DNA from 4 places in the Mesorhizobium sp. M0340 genome. Region 1 is predicted to be linked to each of the others. Evidence: predicted binding sites of a transcription regulator. Region 1 holds the regulator's gene; each other region holds the start of a gene.
The links. The regulator PhoB, encoded in region 1, activates phosphate uptake and scavenging genes when phosphate is short. The targets are predictions, from matches to a motif close to TGTCATNNANCTGTCAT.

Region 1 (4,452 bases):
AGCTGCGAGGCGATCTCGGCGGCGTTCTTACCGAGCTCGCGCGCGTCCTTCCACACCGACACGGTCTGTGTGCCAAGCGCGATGCGGTTCAGTGCGGCGTGGTCGCCGTCCTGGCCCGAGACCGGAACCGATCCGGCCAGCCCTTGCGCCGTCAGCGCGGCGACGACGCCACCGGCGGTGCCGTCATTGGCCGCGACCACGGCATCGACCTTGTTGTCGTTGGCGGTCAGGAACTGTTCCATGTTCTTCTGAGCGTTGGCCGGCAGCCAGCCGTCCGTATAGGCCTCGCCGACATTCTTGATCTTGCCGCTGTCGATGGCCTCCTTCAGCACCTCCATCGAACCGGCAAACAGGAAATCGGCATTCGGATCGGAACCCGAACCCTTGATGAAGACGTAATTGCCTTCCGGCTTCACCTTGAAGACTTCGCGGGCCTGCATGCGGCCGACTTCCTTGTTGTCGAAGGTCAGATAGAACACGTCCTTGTTCTCGATCAGCCGGTCATAGCCGACGACCGGGATGCCTTCGTCCAGTGCCTTCTGCACGGCCGGCCCGATGGCCGAGGCATCCTGTGCGAGGATGATCAGCGCATTGGCACCCTGCGAGATCAGGCTCTCGACGTCGGTGAGCTGCTTGCCGGGGTTGGACTGTGCGTCGGCGGAAATATACTTGTCGCCGGCGGCCTCGATGGCCGCCTTCATTGCGGCCTCGTCGGTCTTCCAGCGCTCTTCCTGGAAGTTCGACCAGGAAACGCCGATGACCTTGTCTTTCGCCTGCGCCACCGACGCCAGCGCCAGCGTCATGGCGACACCCGCCAGAATGGCGGTCGTGAATCTCTTCATCATATCCTCCCTGCGCCGCGTACGGCGTGACCAATTGCTCAACGACCAGCTTGGAAGCTCTAATTTTTTCGAGCCTCGAAAAAATACTGGCCCGATCTCCGGCTGCTGTCAACATCGATTGTGATGGATTTTGATGACTCTGCGAGTTTTTTCGAGCGTCGGAATAAACGATGACAGCGCCACCTGCATCTGACACTATTTGCCGCATCTGACACTATTTGTCGGACATTACCGACGGCTTCCGGTTCATGAGCGGCCGCGGCAACCGGGAGGAAAGCAAAACGATGTCGGTCGGAATCCGCCACGACGATTTGCGCCGGCGCAACCGGGCGATGGTGATCTCGGCGGTGCGCCGGGCCGGCCAGCCATCGCGTACGGAGATCGCAGCCACCACCGGCCTCAGTCATTCAACCATATCGGCGATCTCCTCCGACCTGATACGGGAAGGCATCCTCGCCGAGAGCAAGGCAAGTGAGCCCGTTTCGTTGAAACGCGGTCGTCCGCAGGTCGGCCTCGCCCTCAACCCGGAAGCGGCGGCGGTGCTGACCGTGGTGTTGTCGCTGAATTTCCTGTCGGCCGCCATTATCGACTATGCGGGACAGGTGGTCGCCGAGGAACAGCGCCGGCTGGACACGCTGACCATGCCGCGCGACGAACTGATCCGCGAATGCAGGGCCATCGTCCGGCGCCGGCTTGAGGACCCAGACCTTGACGTCCGCAGTGTCGCCCGCATCGCCCTGGCGATTCAGGGCATTACCGACTCCCCTGCACGCGCCATGCTGTGGTCGCCGATCACGCCGCAGACCGACATCGCCTTTGCCGACATGCTGGAGGACGAATTCGGTATCCCGGCCACGGTGGAGAACGACTGCAATATGATGGCGGTGGCTTTGCGCTGGCGCGATCCGGATCGCTATCGCGACGACTTCATCGCCATCCTGCTTTCGCATGGCATCGGTATGGGGCTTGTGCTGAAGGGCGAACTGTTCACCGGGACGCATTCCTCGGGCGGCGAATTTGGCCACATGATCCATCGTCCGGGCGGAGCGCTCTGCCGTTGCGGGCGGCGCGGCTGCGTCGAAGCCTATGCCGGCAACTATGCCATCTGGCGCAACGCCAGGCAGATGAGCGAAGACAGCGAACCTATCGCCGACGTCAGCGACGCCGACATGCGCGCTCTGGCGGCCCGCGCGCGCGAGAAGGATGGGCCGGAACGCGAGGCCTACCGCAAGGCCGGCGAAGCGCTGGGTTTCGGTCTCGGCTCGCTGTTCGCGCTGATCGATCCAGCACCGGTCGCGATGGTCGGCGCCAGTGCCGCTGCCTTCGATCTGATCGAGCCGGCCTTGCGCAAGGCCATCGCCCAGACCGCCGGTGGCCAGCATTCGGGCTCGATCTCCTTCGACACCGAGCCAAACGAATTGCCGCTGATCCGCGAAGGCTGCGCGATGCGGGCGTTAAGCTTCGTCGACCAGGAGATTTTCGCGCCGGGCGCGCAAATGAGGCCCGGCGTCAGAAGGAACGTCGCCTGACCAGGCGGGTCAATCTTCCCTGATCGCATAGCCGGCGCCGCGGATGGTGCGGATGACATCCGGCATGCGGCCGTTATTGACGGCTTTGCGCAGCCGCCCGACATGCACGTCGACGGTGCGTTCGTCGATATAGATCGTCTCGCCCCAGACATTATCGAGCAACTGGCTACGCGAGAAGACGCGGCCCGGATGCCGCATCATGAACTCGAGCAGCCGGAATTCGGTCGGCCCGAGCCGGATCTCGCTCTTCTTGCGATAAACCCGGTGCGATTCGCGATCGAGCACGATGTCGCCGACCTTCAGCACGCTGGACAGCACTTCCGGCTTGGCGCGCCGCAGCAGCGCCTTGACCCTGGCCATGAATTCCGGTGTCGAAAACGGTTTGACCAGATAGTCGTCGGCGCCGGTCGAAAGACCGCGCACCCGGTCGCTCTCCTCGCCGCGCGCGGTCAGCATGATGATCGGCAGCCGCTCGGTTTCGGGGCGCACGCGCAACCTGCGGCAGAGCTCGATGCCGGAAACCGCCGGTATCATCCAGTCGAGCACCAGAAGGTCGGGCACATTTTCCTGCAAACGGATCTCGGCTTCGTCGCCGCGTGTCACCACCTCGACCTGGTAGCCTTCGGATTCGAGATTGTAGCGGAGCAGCACGCCCAACGGCTCCTCGTCCTCCACCACCATTATGCGTGGTGCGATCATCGGCTGGGCACCCCCATCATGTCACCGGTGCAGGCATTGTCGTTTCGTCCTGCTTCGGACGATTGACCGGCAATTGCTCGCCGGTCAGCACATAGTACGCATTTTCGGCGATGTTGGTGACATGGTCGCCGATCCGCTCGAGATTCTTGGCGCAGAACAGCAGATGCGTGCAAGCGGTGATGTTGCGCGGATCTTCCATCATGTAGGTCAACAGCTCGCGGAACACCGACGTGTATTTGACGTCGATGCGCTCGTCGGCGGCGCGCAGCTTGGCCAACGCGGCCGCATCGCCTGCAGCATATTCCTCGATGACGCCCTGCACCTGGATGAGCACTAGCTGCGCCATCGCATCGATGGAATGCGATAGGTCGCGCGGCGTGACGCTGAGGCCGACCGCGCTCACACGCTTGGCGATGTTCTTGGCAAGGTCGCCGATGCGTTCGAGGTCGCCGGCCATGCGGATCGCTCCGACGACATGGCGCAGATCGTGAGCCATTGGCTGGCGCTTGGCGATCAGGGTGATGGCGCGATCGTCCAGTTCGCGTTGACGCGCATCCATGATGGCGTCGTCGGAGACGACGCGTTGCGCCAGCACGTTGTCGGAATTCAACAGGGCCTTGGTCGCCCCGCCGACCATCGAACCGGCGAGGTCGGCCATGTCGCGGATCAGCTTGCTGATCTGCTCGAGATCCTCGTCGAAAGAAGCGACTGTGTGTTCGCCCATGGTCCTGTCCTCATATGCATGATCGGAACGGCTCAGCCGAAGCGGCCGGTGATGTAGTCCTGCGTGCGCTTCTCGCGGGGCGACGTGAATATCTTCTCGGTCCGGTCGAACTCGACCAGTTCACCCAGATACATGAAGGCGGTCTGGCGCGACACGCGCGCCGCTTGCTGCATGTTGTGGGTGACGATGACGATCGTGTAGTCGGCTTGCAGCTCGTCGATCAGTTCCTCGATCTTGGCCGTCGACAGCGGGTCGAGGGCCGAAGCCGGTTCGTCGAGCAGAATGACTTCCGGCTTCACTGCCACGGTGCGCGCGATGCAGAGCCGCTGCTGCTGGCCACCGGACAGGCTCAACCCGCTGGCGTTTAGCTTGTCCTTGACCTCGCTCCACAGCGCGGCCCGCTTCAACGCTTGCTCGACGCGGCCGTCCATCTCGGACTTGCCGAGATTCTCGTAGAGCCTGACGCCGAATGCTATGTTCTCGTAGATCGACATCGGGAACGGCGTCGGCTTCTGGAACACCATGCCGATCTTTGTCCTGAGGAGGTTGAGATCCTGCGACCGGTCGAGAATGTTCTTGCCGTCGAGCAGCACCTGGCCCTCGGCGGTCTGTTTCGGGTAGAGCTCGTAGATGCGGTTGAAGACGCGCAGCAGCGTCG
Region 2 (4,452 bases), on a different contig from region 1:
GCATGCGCGCCGGAGGGCGGCATCGCCGCGCCCCGGAGCTTTGTCATGTTGGAAACTCATCAATTGGCTGAACATAAACCCAAGCTCGGCGAATTCGGCTACGCCGGCGACGATCATGTCGTGCCGTTCGAGGTCGGCCCGCTCGACGTGCGCGGCCGCACCGTCCAGCTCGGGCCGATGCTCGACGCCATTCTCAGCCGCCACGACTATCCCGAGCCGGTCGCCCGGCTCCTGGCCGAAGCCTGTGTGCTGACGGTACTGCTCGGAACTTCGCTGAAATTCGAGGGCAAGTTCATTCTGCAGACCCGCACCGATGGGCCGGTCGACATGCTGGTCGCCGATTTCTCCACGCCGCACGCGCTGCGCGCGTATGCCCGCTTCGATGCCGACCGGCTGCAGGCTTTGACTTCGGCCGGCGAGACGTCACCGCAGACGCTGATCGGCAGCGGTGTCCTGGCGCTGACCATCGACCAGGGCGCTCACACGCAGCGCTACCAGGGCATCGTCCAGCTCCACGGCGTCACACTTGAAGATGCCGCACGCACCTATTTCCGCCAGTCGGAGCAGATTCCGACCGACCTCCGCCTTTCGGTTGCCAAGCTTCTGACGCCCGGCGTCGGCGGTGCCCGCGAGCAATGGCGGGCCGGTGGCCTGCTGGCACAATTCCTGCCGCAGTCGGCGGAGCGTATGCGCGTACCCGACCTTCCCGGGGGCGACGGCGATCCGCGTGAGGAAATCCACGACCCGACCGACAATTCCTGGCAGGAGCTGCTGGCGCTGCTTGGCACCATTGAACCGACCGAGCTGATCGATCCGACGATCGGCGCCGAACGGCTGCTTTACCGGCTTTTCCACGAGCATGGCGTCCGCGTGTTCGGCGGCGTGCCGGTCGCCGACCAGTGCTCATGCTCGAGGGAGAAGATCCGCGGCATTCTCGAAGACTTTTCCGCCGAGGAGATTAGGGACAGCAGCGAGGATGGCAGCATTCACGTCGCCTGCGAATTCTGCTCGAAGCAATATGACTTCGACCCGGCGGAGTTTGCAGCGGCTGGATGACGGCGGTCAATTGACGGTGCGCCGCGTGCCCGGCAAATCGAGCGAGAAGGCGGGGATGGCGACGTCGAACGTCTCGCCCCGCTTGTTGCGCATTGTGTAGTGCCCGACCATGATGCCGGACGGGGTCGAGAGCGGGCATCCGGACGTATACTGATAGCTGTCGCCGGGGTTGAGTCCGGGTTGCTCGCCGACGACCCCGGGGCCGCGCACTTCCTCGACTTTGCCGGTACCGTCGGTAATGTGCCAGTAGCGTGATAGAAGCTGCACGAACTCATCCGACTGATTGTCGATGGTCACCTGGTAGCCCCAGACATAGCGGTTTTGCGGCGGATCGGAGTGATCCTCCAGATAGAACGGCCTGACCTGCACTTCGATGTTGCGGGTGACGGCGCTGTACATAAACTGCTCCAAAGCAATGTAGATGGAACTTTCGATGCTCAGCGCAGTTTGGTCAACGATGCGCAGCATCTTCTTGCCCGATCTCAAGCGCAGGTGCCGAAAAACAATGTCATTTGAGTGACACATGACAATGATGGTGTGCAGGCTTGTGCCGGACGACTCAGCGTTCTGTCGAATTGTTGAAAACGGCTGTCATGCGGCCGGCATTTCTGGAGTGACCAGATCTCGATGGAACCGACATTCGCAGCCGCCCTCCTTTCCATAGCCCTCCTTCTTTCAAATCTCGCCAGCATCCTGTTAGCTTCGCAGAAGCTGAAGCGACCAGCCAGTATTGCACCGCCGGCGGCCAACGCGCCGCCGGTATCGATCGTCATCCCGGCGCGCGGCGTCGAGCCGTTTGCCGAAGAGACGCTGGAGCGCGCCTTCTCACTCGACTGGCCGCGCTATGAACTCATCTTCTGTGTCGCCCATGCCGACGACCCGGTGGTCAAGCCGATCACTGCCGCAATGGCGCGCTTTCCAGCTATTCGCGCGCGCCTTCTGGTCGGTGACGACCGCATCAGCGGCAATCCAAAACTCAACAATTGCGTGAAGGGTTGGGAGGCAGCGCGTTATCGCTGGGTCATCCTTGCCGATTCCAATGTGCTTATGCCGAGCGACTACGTCCAGCACCTGATGGCGGCGTGGCGGCATGACACCGGCCTCGTCTGCTCGACGCCAATCGGCTCGCGGCCGGACGGCTTCTGGGGGGAGGTCGAATGCGCCTTTCTCAACACGCTGCAGGCACGCTGGCAGTACGCTGGAGAGGCGCTCGGCCTCGGCTTCGCCCAGGGCAAGAGCATGTTGTGGAATAAGCCGATGCTCGATGCCAATGGCGGCATCCGCGCGCTTGCTGCCGAGATCGCCGAGGACGCCGCCGCGACCAAGCTGGTCAACGGGCTCGGACTGCGGGTCAATCTTGTCGCCTCTCCCTTCGAACAGCCGCTCGGCCGGCGCACGCTTGGCGAAATCTGGTCGCGGCAGGCGCGCTGGGCGCGGCTGCGCCGCGTCACCTTTGCACTGTTCTTTGCTCCCGAAATCCTGATCGGCGCGGCACCGCCGCTGGTGCTGGCGCTGATCGCGGCGGCTGACGCCGGCGTCAGCCTGCCGGCCACCGCCATCGCCGTGCTGGTCGCGGCCTACCTGCCGGAATGCGCCTTGGCCTCGGCCAAGAGATGGCACCTGTCGCCGCGCACGATCCCGGCGATGATGGCACGAGACCTGATGCTTCCCGCCATTTGGGCGCGCGGATGGCTGAGCGGCGCCGTCGACTGGCGCGGCAACGTGATGACTATCCAGACAAAGACCGTCGCGGAGCTGGAAGAGACCCCGTCCGGCGCCTGATCGGCACGTCCCCGCTCGCCTCTGTTCGGCCAGCCCTTATCCGGCAACTCTCAGTGCCTGCTCGATGTCTTCGAGCAGGTCGTCGGCGTCCTCAAGGCCGACTGACAGCCTGAGCGTTCCCGGTCCGATGCCGAGCTCGGCGCGGGCTTCATCAGTCAAGTTCTTGTGTGTGGTCGTCGCCGGATGGGTGATCAGGCTCTTGGCGTCGCCGAGATTGTTGGAAATCAGCACGACGTCGAGTGTGTTCTGGAAGGCAAAGGCCGCCTGCTTGCCGCCCTTCACATCGAAGCAAATCAGCGTCGAGCCGCCCGACATCTGCTTCTTGACCACGGCCGCTTGCGGGTGGTCGGCGCGGCCGGGATAGATGACGCGGGCGATTTGCGGGCGCTCGGCCAGGAAATCCGCGATGCGGCCGGCACTTTCCGTCTGCTGGCGTACGCGTAGCGGCAGCGTCTCCAGGCCTTTCAGCAGCGTCCAGGCATTGAAGGGCGAGAGGCTTGGGCCGGTGTGGCGGAAATAGTCATGCAGGTTCTCGTCGATCCATTTCTTGTCCGACAGAACGATGCCGCCAAGACAGCGCCCCTGGCCGTCAATATGCTTCGTGGCCGAATAGACGACGATGTGGGCGCCGAGTTGCAGCGGTTTCTGCTGCAAGGGCGTAGCGAAGACATTGTCGACGATCAGCCTGGCGCCGATCGAATTGGCAAGTGCCGCGACGGCGGCAATGTCGACTACCTCCAGCGTTGGATTGGTAGGGCTTTCCAGGAAAAACAGTTTGGTGTTTGGCTTGACCGCCTTTTCCCAATTGGCGATGTCGGTGCCGTCGACCAGCGTTGCCTCGATGCCGTATTTCGGCGCCAGCGTCTCGATCACCCAGCGGCAGGAGCCGAACAGCGCGCGCGCCGCCACGATATGGTCGCCCGCCTTGGCGCTACACAGCAGTGCTGCCGTCACCGCCGCCATGCCGGATGCCGTGGCGCGCGCGTCCTCGGCTCCTTCCAGCGCGCACATGCGTTTCTCAAACATGTCGACCGTCGGATTGGCATAGCGCGAATAGATGAAGCCCGGCTCCTCGCCCTTGAAGCGGGCCTCCGCCGCTTGCGCCGTCTCGTAGACATAGCCTTGGGTGAGATACATCGCCTCGGAGGTCTCGCCGAAGCCGGAACGCAGCGTCCCGGCATGCACGAGTGCGGTCTGAGGCTTCCAGTCGCGCTTCTTGGTCATCATTCCATCCAAACACCAAAATTGGTCCAAACAACAAAAAACCGGCCGCGAAAGTCGCAACCGGTCCATATGGCCTTGCGGCCCGACGGTCCTTTAGCGACTTGTTTAACGTGGCTGCAAGCCGACCGGCCAAATCACCACGGGATAACGAGCTTTAGACCCGCGCCACGCTTGCGTCAATTGCCGGCATGATTAAGAGGGTTGTACCAAGCAGGTGCCAAAGGCGTCCAGGTCGGACCTGCGACAGAACAAGACCTCGCCCGGCGTTCGAACGGAGCCAGACCCTTGCGGCAGACAGGCATTCTTCCCGATCAGGATATTTCCGCGCTGTTCCAGACGGGTGCGCTGAAATCGCCGCACATGCTCGATGCCGATCAGATCCAGCCGGCC
Region 3 (4,452 bases), on a different contig from region 1:
GACCTCGCGGCGGGCGGCGGGAACCACCACGTCGAATACCGCGTCGGGCCTGGTCTGGTCGAGCACGGCGTCGAGGTCGGTTCCAATGATGGCGCTCGAAAGCTCGTATTCGCGCGCCCTCGCCCGCGCCCTTTCGACATCGATATCAACCAGGCCGACGATGGCGAGCCCGTCGATCTGCCTGGCTGCATCGAGCCAGGCCTTGCTCATCGCGCCGCAGCCGACCAGGACGACATTGATCATCCAGTGCTCCTCCCTCTCGGCCCCTCCAGACCGATCGTTACGGCGTTCACGGCAGGGCCGTGAATGTTTTTCCGTAAACGTTTACGAGAACACACCCGATGGCGTAGAATGTCAATCGGCCGATAGCGAAAAACGTGATGCCGGCTTGGCCTGAAGAGCAGCCGGTGCTAGCCAAGCAAGGGGGAGAACTGTCCTTTGGCGTCCAGCATTCACGACCTTGCGCGTCACCTGAACATTTCGATCGGCACGGTGTCGCGCGCGCTCAACGGCCGCGCCGACGTCAACGCCGACACACGCCAGCGCGTGCTCGATGCAGCCAAGAAGCTGAATTATTCGCCGAACCAGTCCGGCCGCAGTTTGCGGCGCGGCGCCACCCATTCGATCGCCTTCATGCTGCAGCCGCATCCGGGCGATCAGGAATATGGCGAGCCGTTCTTCATTCCGTTCCTGACCGGGTTGCAGGCCAAGCTCGCCGAAAGCGGACTCGACCTGATCGTGGTGATGGGCGCGCCGGGCGACTATCAGCAGGAGCGCCTGCGCCGTGTCGTCGAGACCCGGCGGGCCGATGCGGTGGTGCTGGCCTGGACGCGGCGCGAGGACGAGCGCATCGACTATCTGACCCAGGCCGGTTTCCCTTTCGCAACGCTCGGCCGCAGCCGCTCCGGCGGCGATGCCTACCCCTCGCTCGACCTCGACTTCGAAAAAGCCGGTGCTGACGCGGTCGATCGTCTTGTCGCGCGCGGTCACCGCCGCATCGCGGCCATCCGCCCGTCGCTCGATCTCAATTTCGGCTATCTGTTCCTCGCCGGCTATCGCAAGGCGTTGCGGCGGCACGGCATCGAATTCGACCCCGAGTTGATCGCCGACGGCTTCATCAACGAGGCCGGCGGCTACGCGGTGACGCCGAAGGTCATGCGCTCCAAGGACCCGCCGACCGCCATCATCTTCAACAATGACGCGATGGCGCTTGGCGGCTGCAAGGCTTTGGCCGAGGCGGGCATCAAGCCCGGCCACGACATCGCGGTGATCGTCATCGTCGACACCCCGCTCTGCCGCTATTTTTCGCCGGCGCTGACCGGCTTCCGCCCGGCGCTTGAGCCGATGGGTGAGCGGCTGGCCGAAATGCTGCTGGCATCGATCCCGGCTTACGCCGGCGCCGAAGGCGCACGCATCATCCGTGAAGTCTGGCCGCTGCAGCTGATCGCGCGCGACAGCGACTGACCGTGGCACTTCCCTTCTCCCCTTGGGGAGAAGGTGGCCGAGCCCACGGGTCTTGCCTTCGGCAAGCCAGAGGACAGGCTCAGCTCGGTCGGATGAGGGTGCTCCAGCTCGGCACCGAGGCACTCCGTCCAGCACCCCTCTTCCGTCTCGGCGCTGCGTGCCGATCCACCTTCTCCCACAAGGGACGAAGGAACAAGCGCCCTCTGTCACGCAAGTATCATGTTCGCGTCCTAGACCTTTTTCGGAAAGCGCTGGCGGCATGTCGATGCGACGCCCGCTTCGGCTGTCTTGTCACAAAGAGGATTTCCATGAAAAACCTGCACCGAAACGCGTCCCTCGCGGTCGCGCTGGCGATGGTCACCGCCTTGACTCCGGCCTTGGCTGAAAACGCAGCGACCGTCGGCGGCGTCAGCTTCGTCAACAAGGGCCTGGTCGGTGTCGGTCGCATCCCGGCCAGCCAAAGGGACAAGTTCGGCGAGACGTTTGGCTCCGGCTCGGGCATGGCGATCGACGCTGCCGGCTGGACGCATGGCGCCGATGGCTATAAGGGCTCGCTGTGGCTGCTGCCGGATCGTGGCTACAATGTCGTCGGCACCACCGATTACCGTCCGCGCATCAACACGATTGCCATCGAATTCGCCCCGATCGCACCGGGTGCGGCACCAGCCGCCGGCCAGGAACAGTCGGGCCTCAAGGCAACCCTTGCCGACACCATGCTTTTGACCGACGACAAGGGCGCCGACGCAACCGGCCTCGATCCGCTCAACGGCGTGCGCGCCGCGACCGACGACATGCCGATCCTGCCCGAAGCCAACGGCAAGCTCGCGCTCGATAACGAGGCGATCGTGCGGCTGCCCGACGGCACCATGTTCATCTCGGACGAATATGGTCCGAACATCTACCACTTCTCCGCCGATGGGCGTCTGATGTCGGCAACGCAGTCGCCGGCGGCGCTTGTCCCGATGCGTCATGGAACGCCGAACTTCGCGTCCAACAATCCGGGACCGGGCGCGGCAGACCCAGATCCGACGGATCCCGAAACCGGCCGTCAGAACAACCAGGGCCTCGAAGGCATGGCACTGACGCCGGACGGGAAGTTCCTGATCGCTGTGCTGCAATCGGCCCCCAGACAGGATGGCGGCGATTCCGCTTCGACGCGCCAGAACACGCGCGCGCTGGTCTACGATGCCTCGGATCCGGCCCAACTCAAGCTTGCGCATGAATATGTTGTGCCGCTGCCGGTGTTCACCGATGCCAAGGGCAAGACCAAGATTGCCGCGCAGAGCGAAATCGTGGCTCTGTCGGACAAGACCTTCCTGATGCTGGCGCGCGACAGCGGCAACGGCCAGGGGGTGAAGGGCGACACCTCGCTCTATCGCGAGATCAGCGTCGTCGATGTGTCGGCGGCAACCGACATCGCCGGCACCGAGTTCGACAAGGACAAGCCGGTTGCGCCCAAAGGTGAGCTCGATCCCTCGGTGACGCCGGCCAAGCTGACGCCGTTCATCGACATCAACGACAAGACCGAGCTCGGCCGCTTCGGGCTGCACAATGGCGCGCCCAATGACCGCAACAACCTTTCGGAGAAGTGGGAGGCGATGTCGGTGGTGAGCGTCCTCGATCCAACACGGCCCGACGACTATTTCCTGTTCGTCGCCAACGACAATGACTTTCTCACCCAGGACGGCTTCCAGGTCGGCGCGGCCTACAAGGCCGAAGATGGCGCCGATGTCGACACGATGTTCCTGGTCTATCAGGTCACGCTTCCAGGCCTCGCCGGGAAGTAGCGACACCCCCCGGCCGGCGGAGGCGCCTACCGCGGCCGCCTGCCTGGCACGATCGAACGGTCGGGCCCTTCAGTTGCGGCTCGCCGGGACAAGGATTGTGTTCTAGTGGGTTTGCAAAACCTAAGACTGATGATCCGTCGACGGCACTTACCTCAACATCTCCGCGTCCTTTGGCACGCCCGCATCGATCGGCTCGGCCGTCCTGTCCGACACGGCGGCGATCTTCCCGGCGGCCGACAGGTTCGGGCGCACGAAGACCGGCGCGACGCCGTCGACGCGGCTGTAGAGGTCGATAATATCCTGATTCATGAAGCGCACACAGCCGGAGGAAGCGTTCTTCCCGATGGAATCCCACTCCGGCGTGCCGTGCAGCCGGTACATCGTGTCCTTGCCGTCGCGGAAGAGATATAGCGCGCGTGCGCCCAGCGGGCTGTGCGGGCCGGGCGGCATGCCGTCCTTGTATTTCGCCAGTTCCGGCCGGCGCTGGATCATCTCCGGCGGCGGCGTCCAGACCGGCCACTTCTTCCTCGCCTGAACCACGGCGCTGCCGGTCCATCCGAAACCGGCCTTGCCGAGGCTGACGCCATAGCGAATTGCCTTGCCGCCGTCGCGCACCAGATAGAGGAAGTGCTCGGAGGTATCGACGACGATCGTGCCGGGTTTTTCTCCGGTCGGATCGGACACGATTTGGCGCACGAATTTCGGATCGACCTTGGCTACCGGGATTGCCGGCAGTTGATAGCCCTCGTCGACGCGCGCCGCATACATACTTGCGGCATCGCCGAAAGCCGGATCGCTTGGCGCCGCGGTCACTGGCGGCGCCGCTACGTCCGTCGTGGTGCACGCCGAAAGAGCCACGGAGGCCGCGCCCAAAGCGGATGCACCAAGAAACGCACGCCGGTTCAGGCGCTCAAAAAACAGCGGAATATCGGACATGAACCCCCGGCTTGCCCATGAGATCTAGGAAAGATGCGGCCCCACGCGTGCAGGATCAATATACGATTCCGGAAGCTTTGAGAACATGATTGGATCAAGGCACGCCAGGCGGAATTCGCAACGCTGCGTCGACCTGTCTCGTTAAATCGGCAATCATTGCGGACCGGACTCAAGATAAGCCTTCGCCGAGTTGCCTGCCATGGACGACAAGATGCCCGCACGCCGGCGGACCAGCGACCTCACCAGTGGACCTATCCCGCGTACA
Region 4 (4,452 bases), on a different contig from region 1:
GGGCGGCCGCGCCTTCTATCTCGAGACGCCGACCTGGTCGGAACTGAAGGCAGTGCCGGTGATGAAGGCGCTGACCGTCGATGCCTCGGTGATGCATGTCGACATTTCAGGCGAAATCACCGAGCCGCATCCCGACGTCGCCGGCTTCGACGTAAGTGAGGAACGCTTTGCGGCGCTGCTCCATTTCATTGCAGTGAGTTTTCAGCACGGACCGAACGGGGCCAAACCGATCGAGGATGCGGCCTATTCCCGTTTCGATCGTTTCTTCGAAGCCAATGGCCATTTCAACGCGCTGGTCGGCTGCAACACCTGGGCGGCGGCGGCACTGCGCACCGCCGGCCTGCGCACCGGCTGGTGGAACCCGCTGCCGGCCTCGCTTAGCCTGTCGATGCGGCTTTACAATTGACAAGGCTCCGATGACTTAGGACCGCCGAGCGTCCGCCCGCCAGCCATAGAGCCAGTCCAGATCAGCGGCGAGTTTTTCGGGTGAGCGCATCGCCAGGAACAGGTTGCGGGCCATCGCCACCGGCCCGGCCGCATGCCAGGCGAGGCGGTTGAGGGCGCCGCGGCGGGCGACCTGGGCGACGCGCGGCTGCCGCGCCTGTTCCCAGGCGACAAGCGCGCTGCTGAGATCGGCAGGCGAGGTGGCAACGAAACCGGCAAGGGTTACCGCGTCTTCGATCGCCATCGCCGCTCCCTGTGCGGCAAACGGCGTCATCGCATGCGCCGCATCGCCGATCAGCGCTATGCCCTCCGGCGTCGTCCACCGCCGCCGCTCGACGGTATGGATCGGCCATGCCGTCCATGGCGCGGCCTCGCTCGCCAGACGGACCAGCGCCGGCGCGGTACCGCGCATGGCGCTGGCGAGGATGGCGGGGTCGGCATGCCCCGACCAGCTCTCGGCGATGCGCTCGCCCTTGGTGAAGGCCGCGAGGTTGAAGACCGCGCCACGGCTGACCGGATAGGCGACCATATGGAAGCCTGGATAGAGGAATGTGGTAACGCAATCGGGCGCACCGATCACCCTGAAGGCTTGTCCGGCGAGGCTGTCCGCGGCCACCGTTGCGCGCCAGGCAAGCTCGCCCGAGAAGCGGCTTCTCCGGAAATCGGCCGCCTTGCGGGCGAGCGTTTCTCGCACCGACGACCAGACGCCATCGGCTCCGACCAGCAACGATGCTTCGGTTTCGATGGTCGTGCCGGCAATCTCGACTGTTGTGGTGATGCCATTCGGTCCGGTTGCGACGCCGCCGACGCGGGCACCGGTGACAAGCTCGACTTCGGACCGCTCGGCTACCCGCTCCATCAGCGCTGACTGCAGATCGGCGCGGTGGGCGACGAGATAGGGTGCTCCCCAGCGCCTTTCAGCCACCTGGCCAAGCGGTACGCGTGCCAGTTCGCGCAGCGTGACGGCATCCTTCAGCACGACCGCCTCCGGCCGCACCGCCGTCGGCAGCAGCCGATCGAGTACGCCGAATTGTCGAAGGATGCGTGTCGCGTTGGGTGAAAGCTGGATGCCGGCGCCGGCAGCCTCGAGGTGCTGCGCCTGTTCGAACAGTTTTATCCGATAGCCGCGCTCGGCGAAGGCCAGTGCCGTCGTCAGCCCGGCGACGCCCGCCCCGGCGATGACCACCTGCCGGGACTGCGTTTCTCGCATCAGGCTTGTCGCGGAAGAATCAGGCGGCCTGGTCGATATAGAGGCAGCCCGGCGGCTGCGTTTCCAATGCCTTCAGCTTGGGCGAATAGCGATAGAGCGTCGAGCAATAGGGGCAGACTTTTTCATTGTCGTCGCCCATATCGAGAAATACATGCGGATGGTCGAAAGGCGGATTGGCGCCGGTGCACATGAATTCCTTGACGCCGATGTCGATTGCCGGATAGCCCGCATCGTTCTGGAAATGGGGAATGGAACCGCCTGCCATCGTCGTCTCCTGATCTTGTCGATTGCATCTGGATCATAACCCGTCTCTTTGCAAGATCGATGAAATGAAACTGTCGCAAAAGCCTGTCAGAGGATAAGTTAAGCCGGTTAAGGCTGTGGTCGTCGAACGGTGTGGGAAGAGCGGAAACCATGAACGAACTGAAGCCGGTGCAGAGCGAATTCATCACCGTCGAGGCGGCGAGCCGCGAAGGCGGCAATCCCGACCGCTTCGTCAACCGCGAGTTTTCCTGGCTGCAATTCAACCGGCGCGTGCTCGAAGAATCGCTGAACGCCAATCATCCGCTGCTCGAGCGCGTCCGGTTCCTGTCGATATCGGCTGCCAACCTCGACGAATTCTTCATGGTCCGCGTCGCCGGTCTTGCCGGTCAGGTACGCGAGGGCATCGTGCTGAAGAGCCCGGATGGGCGCACTCCCGAGCAGCAGCTCGAACAATTGCTGCGCGAGGTCGAGCGCCTGCAGGAGGACCAGCAGAACAGCCTTTCGGCGCTGATGCTGCTGCTCGACAAACAGGGCATCGAAAGCATCACCCGCGATGCGCTGACCAAGGACGAGAAGACCTGGCTCGAGGACCATTTCCAGGAGCAGGTATTTCCGGTCCTGACCCCGCTGTCGATCGACCCGGCGCATCCGTTCCCGTTCATTCCCAACCTCGGTTTCTCGATGGCGCTGCAATTGCGCCACCGCAAGAACGGCGAGGAAATGAGCGCGCTTTTGCGCCTGCCGGTGGCGCTGAGGCGCTTCATCCGTTTGCCGGATCGCAAGCATCATGTCCGCTTCATTCCACTCGAAGAGGCGGTCAGTCTCTATATCGGCAAGCTGTTTCCCGGCTATGAGGTCAAGGGCTCCGGCACGTTCCGCATCATCCGCGACAGCGATATCGAGGTCGAGGAAGAATCAGAGGATCTGGTGCGGCTGTTCGAGACGGCGCTGAAGCGGCGACGCCGCGGCTCGGTCATCCGCATCGAGTTCGACAGGTCGATGCCGGCCGAATTGCGCGATTTCGTCGCCGGCGAGCTCGGCGTCTCGGCCAGCCGGATCAGCGTGCTCACCGGTCCGCTGGCGCTCAGCCAGATCTCGGAGATCGTCGCCGTCGCCCGCGACGATCTGAAATTCACCCCCTACAATCCCCGCTTTCCCGAGCGCATCCGCGAGCATGGCGGCGATTGCTTTGCCGCGATCCGCGAGAAGGACATCATCGTCCACCACCCTTACGAATCCTTCGACGTGGTGGTGCAGTTTCTGCGCCAGGCAATGGCCGACCCGGAAGTGGTGGCGATCAAGCAGACGCTCTACCGCACCTCCAACGACAGCCCGATCGTACGCGCGTTGGTCGACGCCGCCGAGGCCGGCAAGTCGGTGACCGCCCTCGTTGAGCTCAAGGCGCGCTTCGACGAGGAGGCCAACATCCGCTGGGCGCGCGACCTCGAGCGCGCCGGCGTCCAGGTCGTCTTTGGCTTTCTCGAACTGAAGACCCACGCAAAGATGTCGCTGGTCGTGCGGCGCGAGGACGGCAGGCTGCGCAATTACGTGCATCTCGGCACCGGCAACTACCACCCGGTCACCGCTCGCATCTACACCGATCTGTCCTTCTTCACCACCGACCCGACAATCGCGCGCGATGTCGCCCAATTGTTCAACTTTATCACCGGCTATGCCGAGCCGGCCGAGCAGATGCGGCTGGCCATCTCGCCGTTCACGCTGCGCGACCGCATCCTCCAGCACATTTCGGATGAGATCAGCCACGCGCTGGAGGGCAGACCGGCCCGCATCTGGATGAAGATGAACGCCTTGGTCGACCCGATCGTCATCGACGCGCTCTACGATGCCAGCCGCGCCGGCGTCGAGATCGATCTCGTCGTGCGCGGCATCTGCTGTCTGAGACCGCAGGTGCCCGGCCTATCGGAGAACATCAGGGTGAAGTCGATCGTCGGCCGCTTCCTCGAGCACAGCCGAATCTATTGCTTCGGCAACGGCCACGGCCTGCCCTCGGACGGGGCGATCGTCTACATCTCCTCGGCCGATCTGATGCCGCGCAATCTCGACCGCCGCGTCGAGACCATGGTGCCGATCACCAATCCAACTGTGCATGAGCAGGTTCTCGGCCAGATCATGCTCGGCAACATCATGGACAACCAGCAAAGTTTCGACGTATTGGCTGACGGAACCTCCCGGCGCGTCGTGCTGGAGGAGGGCGAGGAACCGTTCAACGCGCAGGAATATTTCATGACCAATCCGAGCCTGTCCGGACGGGGCGATGCGTTGAAGTCGCATGCGCCCAAGCGCATCGCGCAGTTCAAACGCCGCAAGAAACAGAACGCAGCGACGGGCTGATGATTTCAGCGTCCCAGGGCCGGCTCCAGGACCGCCGACCGCTGTCCATCATCGATATCGGGTCGAACTCGATCCGTCTTGTGATCTATGAGGGGCTGGCGCGCTCGCCGACCTTGCTGTTCAACGAAAAGATGCTGGCCGGCCTCGGTCGCGGCATCGTTTCGACCGGAAAGCTCGATCCC

Region 2: the regulator PhoB is predicted to act here: its motif matches at 1,563-1,579, upstream of NKI79_RS06370 (ceramide glucosyltransferase).
Region 3: the regulator PhoB is predicted to act here: its motif matches at 1,669-1,685, upstream of NKI79_RS01735 (esterase-like activity of phytase family protein).
Region 4: the regulator PhoB is predicted to act here: its motif matches at 1,980-1,996, upstream of NKI79_RS15880 (RNA degradosome polyphosphate kinase).

The regions. Positions count from the first base shown of each region.
Region 1 covers NZ_JAMYRR010000019.1:54,549-59,000, reverse strand. The annotation lists gene xylF (D-xylose ABC transporter substrate-binding protein) at 1-842, opposite strand, end outside; gene NKI79_RS24230 (ROK family protein) at 1,127-2,371, shown strand; gene phoB (phosphate regulon transcriptional regulator PhoB) at 2,381-3,070, opposite strand; gene phoU (phosphate signaling complex protein PhoU) at 3,087-3,794, opposite strand; gene pstB (phosphate ABC transporter ATP-binding protein PstB) at 3,827-4,452, opposite strand, start outside.
Region 2 covers NZ_JAMYRR010000003.1:339,303-343,754, forward strand. The annotation lists gene NKI79_RS06360 (Hsp33 family molecular chaperone) at 46-1,056, shown strand; gene apaG (Co2+/Mg2+ efflux facilitator ApaG/CorD) at 1,063-1,455, opposite strand; gene NKI79_RS06370 (ceramide glucosyltransferase) at 1,684-2,838, shown strand; gene NKI79_RS06375 (O-succinylhomoserine sulfhydrylase) at 2,875-4,065, opposite strand; SAM riboswitch at 4,136-4,213, opposite strand; gene NKI79_RS06380 (2'-deoxycytidine 5'-triphosphate deaminase) at 4,348-4,452, shown strand, end outside.
Region 3 covers NZ_JAMYRR010000001.1:337,775-342,226, reverse strand. The annotation lists gene NKI79_RS01745 (Gfo/Idh/MocA family protein) at 1-243, opposite strand, end outside; gene NKI79_RS01740 (LacI family DNA-binding transcriptional regulator) at 439-1,464, shown strand; gene NKI79_RS01735 (esterase-like activity of phytase family protein) at 1,773-3,251, shown strand; gene NKI79_RS01730 (L,D-transpeptidase) at 3,399-4,187, opposite strand; gene NKI79_RS01725 (MATE family efflux transporter) at 4,387-4,452, shown strand, end outside.
Region 4 covers NZ_JAMYRR010000009.1:179,370-183,821, reverse strand. The annotation lists gene NKI79_RS15895 (TIGR02117 family protein) at 1-406, shown strand, start outside; gene NKI79_RS15890 (FAD-dependent monooxygenase) at 422-1,654, opposite strand; gene NKI79_RS15885 (zinc-finger domain-containing protein) at 1,674-1,919, opposite strand; gene NKI79_RS15880 (RNA degradosome polyphosphate kinase) at 2,069-4,270, shown strand; gene ppx (exopolyphosphatase) at 4,270-4,452, shown strand, end outside.